DNA from 2 places in the Halpernia sp. genome. Region 2 is predicted to be linked to the other one. Evidence: riboswitches for the same ligand, from Rfam matches in the RefSeq annotation. Region 2 holds a riboswitch; the other holds the start of a gene.
The links. A riboswitch is a leader RNA that binds a small molecule or an ion and turns the genes downstream of it on or off. The one in region 2 is predicted to bind S-adenosylmethionine.
Positions count from the first base shown of each region.

Region 1: linked by a shared signal. The riboswitch ahead of ACN0WB_RS09100 (homocysteine S-methyltransferase family protein) and the one ahead of ACN0WB_RS08625 (O-acetylhomoserine aminocarboxypropyltransferase/cysteine synthase family protein) in region 2 are both predicted to bind S-adenosylmethionine.

Region 1 is NZ_JBLXIJ010000007.1:23,607-26,011, reverse strand. It holds gene ACN0WB_RS09105 (MGH1-like glycoside hydrolase domain-containing protein) at 1-1,117, opposite strand, end outside; SAM riboswitch class I at 1,346-1,454, shown strand; gene ACN0WB_RS09100 (homocysteine S-methyltransferase family protein) at 1,515-2,405, shown strand, end outside.
Region 2 is NZ_JBLXIJ010000006.1:73,471-75,875, forward strand. It holds gene ACN0WB_RS08625 (O-acetylhomoserine aminocarboxypropyltransferase/cysteine synthase family protein) at 1-1,221, opposite strand, end outside; SAM riboswitch class I at 1,354-1,459, opposite strand; gene ACN0WB_RS08630 (dimethylarginine dimethylaminohydrolase family protein) at 1,729-2,405, opposite strand, start outside.

The sequences.
Region 1 (2,405 bases), on a different contig from region 2:
ATTTTGAAATATTGTAATGGTAAAATTGTTTGTTCCAAAGAAGTCCTGCAAACGCTTGTCGTTGAACATTTCTCTCATCTTCATCTGGAATATTTCTTTGCATATCTTCATAGAAATGATTGGCTTGGTTTTTTCTGATTTCAAATATTTCATCAAAATCATAAAATGCATCATTCATTTCGTGCGGAGAAAGTCGGAAGTCAAAGGATTTAGATTCTCCTGCTGCAATTTCTGTGTCAATATGAAAACAAGCTTTTGTTCCGATATTTTCTGGGTTTACGGTTTCTTTTCCATCGGTAATAAAATCATTAATTCCATCTTTAAAATAACCGGGCGTTTGTGGTAAGTTATAAATTTTGGAAACATTGGTTTCATTTTCGCAAAAAAGTGCTTCTGTACCAGGATTTCTTGCGTAAAACTTTTTTATAGAAATACTGTCATGTAAAATATCTATAACGTCTTTTTTTGATTTTTTTAGTTGAGGTTTATAATCATTATAACCCCAAATCCAATTATTTCGAAACCAAATTGTAGGTAAAATTACTAAGGGAGCATTTTCGTTACTTCTATTACAAGCGGTTACTCGAATGAAGATGTCATCTGGATCTACTTTGCAATATTCAATAAAGATATCAAAATATTTATTATCATTAAAAATTCCGGTATCGATTAATTCAAACTCTGGTTCAGTTTTATTTCTTCGCTCATTTTCTTCAATTAATTCTTCGTATGGAAATCTGTTAATTGGATATTTATAAACCATTTTCATATAACTGTGAGACGGTGTATTATCTAAATAATAGAATAATTCTTTTACATCTTCACCGTGATTTCCTTGGTAGTTAGAAACGCCGAAAAAGCGTTCTTTTACCATTTTGTCTTTTTTGTTCCAGAAAGAAAATGCAAAGCATAATAATTGTTTAGAATCGCTAATTCCTGCAATTCCTTCTTCTGCCCATCGATAAACTTTGCTTTCTGCTTCATCATGACTTGTAGATTCCCAAGCATTTCCATCATGACTATAATCTTCACGAACATTTCCCCACTGTCTGTTACTTACATAAGGTCCCCATTCCCGCCATTCGTCATTCTTTAATCTTTCATTTTCAGTTTTCATAAGCTTTTTCCAGTCGATTAATTTCTAAAAATATTTTACAAAATTACTGATTTTTAATAGAATTAAAATTCCTTTTAAGTTCGATAATTACTTCTTATTTTATCACTTTGAGTCATTATAGGATTTAAATTTATTTTTAGAATAATTAACTTATTTAATTTAATCTATTATAATTTTAATTAAATACTTACTATATTTGCAACAGATTTGTTCTTTTAAATATTGAAAATGTTATCCAGAAAGGTGGAGGGATTAGACCCTTTGAAACCTTAGCAACCTATCTTTTTTTAAGAAAAGGTGCTACGTTCTATTCCGTTTTAGCGGAAGCAGATGACAACAATCTATTTCTATCATTCTTGATATCATTTTCAATTTTATAAATTATTAAAAATTGAAAATGAATTCTCTACAATTACTACAAACAGAACTTCAAAAACGTATTTTAGTTTTAGATGGCGCAATGGGAACTATGCTGCAACGCTATCAATTTACAGAAGAAGATTATAGCGGCGAACGTTTTAAAGAATGGGAATTTTCTTTAAAGGGAAATAACGATTTACTGTCTTTAACGCAACCAAAAGCAATAGCAGAGGTGCATCGAAAATATTTAGCGGCCGGCGCAGATATTATCGAAACCAATACTTTTTCTGGAACGACCATCGCAATGGCAGATTACCAAATGGAAGATTTAGTTTACGAACTGAATTTTGAATCGGCAAAAATTGCCAAAAAAGTTTGTGAAGAATTTACTTTAAAAAACCCTAAAAAACCTCGATTTGTGGCCGGTTCAATTGGACCAACTAACAGAACTGCGAGTTTATCGCCTGATGTGAATGATCCTGGTTTTCGTGCTATTACTTTCGAGGAATTGAGAATTGCATACAAACAGCAAGCAGAAGCACTTTTAGACGGTGGTTCAGATTTACTTTTAGTAGAAACTATTTTTGATACTTTAAACGCAAAAGCTGCACTTTTTGCTATTGATGAAATTCAAGAAGAAAGAAATCTCAAAATTCCAATTATGGTTTCTGGAACGATTACAGATGCTTCCGGTAGAACATTGAGCGGTCAAACAGCAGAAGCATTTTTAATTTCAATTTCTCATTTAAATCTATTGAGTGTTGGTTTTAATTGCGCTTTAGGTGCAAAACAACTCACTCCATATTTAGAAAGTCTTTCCAATAATTCAGAATTTTTTATTTCTGCTTATCCAAATGCAGGTTTACCAAATGCTTTCGGACAATACGATGAATCGCCAGAATTTATGGCAGAACAAATTCGCGAATTT
Region 2 (2,405 bases):
TTGTCCCGGTTTGATTCCGGCGTGCAATTGCTCTTCTTCAGAAAGTTGCTCATGCGTTGTAGAAGCTGGATTAATAATTAAAGTTTTAGAATCTCCCACATTCGCAACATGGCTAATTAATTCTAAATTATTAATAAATTTTACTGCAGATTCTTTTCCACCTTTCAACTCAAAACTTAAAACGCCACCGAAACCATTTTTAAAATATTTCACCGCATTTCCATAATCTGGAAATGAAGATAAACCTGGATATAAAACTTTTTCAACTTTCGGATGATTTTCTAAATATTGTGCGATTTTCAGCGCATTTTCAACGGTTCTTTCCACACGAAGTGATAGAGTTTCTAAGCCGTGAATTAAAAGGAATGAATTAAATGGAGAAATTGCAGAACCTAAATCCCGAAGTCCTTCTACTCTCGCTTTTATGATAAATGCGATATTTCCAAAATCGGAATTAATGCCAAAAACATCAGAGAAAATCAAACCGTGATAACTTTCTGAAGGTTCAGAAAATTGTGGAAATTTTCCGCTTCCCCAATCGAAATTTCCCCCATCTACAATAATTCCTCCGATGGAAGTTCCGTGTCCGCAAATCCATTTTGTGGCAGATTCTACCACGATATTTGCGCCGTGCTTTAAAGGTTGAAAAAGAAAACCGCCTGCTGCAAAAGTATTATCGACGATTAATGGAATGCCGTGTTTTTTAGCGACGGCTGCAATTGCCTCAAAATCGGGAACATTTAAACTTGGATTTCCGATGGTTTCAAGATAAATTGCTTTTGTTTTATCATTAATTTGGGCTTCGAAATCTTGTGGATTATCGTCTTTTGCGAAACGACATTCAATGCCTAATTTTTTAAAAGTCACTTTAAACTGATTAAAACTTCCGCCGTACAAATAAGGCGAACTCACGAAATTATCACCTGCTTCCAAAATATTTGTGAGTGCTAAAAATTGTGCTGCATGACCAGAACTTGTGGCCAAAGCTGCAACTCCACCGTGTAAAGCGGCGACTCTTTTTTCGAAAACATCTGTTGTGGGATTCATTAAACGTGTATAAATATTCCCGAATTCTTTTAAACCGAAAAGATTGGCGGCGTGTTCTGCATCGTTAAAAGTATAACATGCGGTTTGATAGAGCGGAACGGCTCTGGAATTGGTAGTGGAATCTACAGTTTGACCTGCGTGAAGTTGCAGGGTTTCAAATTTTAAATTGCTCATATTTTAAATAATTTATTTTAAATTTTTGCAACTTATCCTCTGAAAAGTTTTACCGAAAGAGCATAAAAAAACTCTTTCGATAAAATCAAAAGAGTTTAATATAAATATTGTAATATTTTTATTTCTATTTCTGACTTATCTTTCTCGCTTTTGCGAGTTGAATTTTGCACCTTATTTATTTCTAAACAGGTTGCCAAAGTTTCATCGGGTCAATTCCCTCCACTTTTCTGAATAAGTTGCGATGTTTTAAAGAACGTAATTTCTGGTGCAAAGATAGAAAGGTTTTTTTAATCTGCAAATTTTTGCGAAAAAAAACATTTATTTCTCTCGCAGATTGGGCAGATAATGCAGATTTCTTCTTTTGTAAATGCCTTTCTAAATTTTGTAAAAAAGTGATTTTATGCGATTCTAGCGCCCCGACTTGAGTGGAAATCCTTTTTTTTGCATTTGAAAAAAAAAGATTGTGAACGGAAGGCGGAAATAGGCGCCCAAATAATTAAAAAAAAATTATTCTCGAATTAAAGGTAAAGTGGAACAGCGCAAAAGTCCGCCCATTTTGGAAATTTCCCGATAAGGAATTTCTTCAACAGTAATTCCCCACTCGTTTCTTAAGTGGTTATTTAATCTTGCAAATGCTTTATCGGAGACGATGACTTCTGGAGAAATCGAGAAAATATTGGGATTCATTTCGAACATTTCTTCGGTTGTTACATTAAAACAGTTTTCTTCCCCGAAAATATCAATAATCAAGTGATAATCAGATTCATCAACAAAACCGTCTTTGTAAATGATGCATTTATCTTTTCCAACCGGATTAAAAGTGCAGTCTAAATGCAAAATTCCTTCTAATGGATTGGTGTCATTTTTCTTGAGTTCAAAATCTAAAATTCTTTTTTTAGGAAAATATTCTTTGAGAATTTCTATGGCGTATTGGTTGGTTCGTGCGGTTTTAAAGTTTCTATAATCTTCGCTGTAACAAGTCCCAATGAAAATGAAATCATTCCAAACAATGACGTCGCCACCTTCTATATGTGCAGTTTCTGGCAAATTTATAATATCTCGCCATTTTACTTTTTCAAAAATTTTTCGATAGGCTTCTTGTTCATCAGAACGATCTTGTATAACATTTGAAATTATCATTTTATCTTCTATCACAAATGCAACATCACGCGCAAAAACCTGGT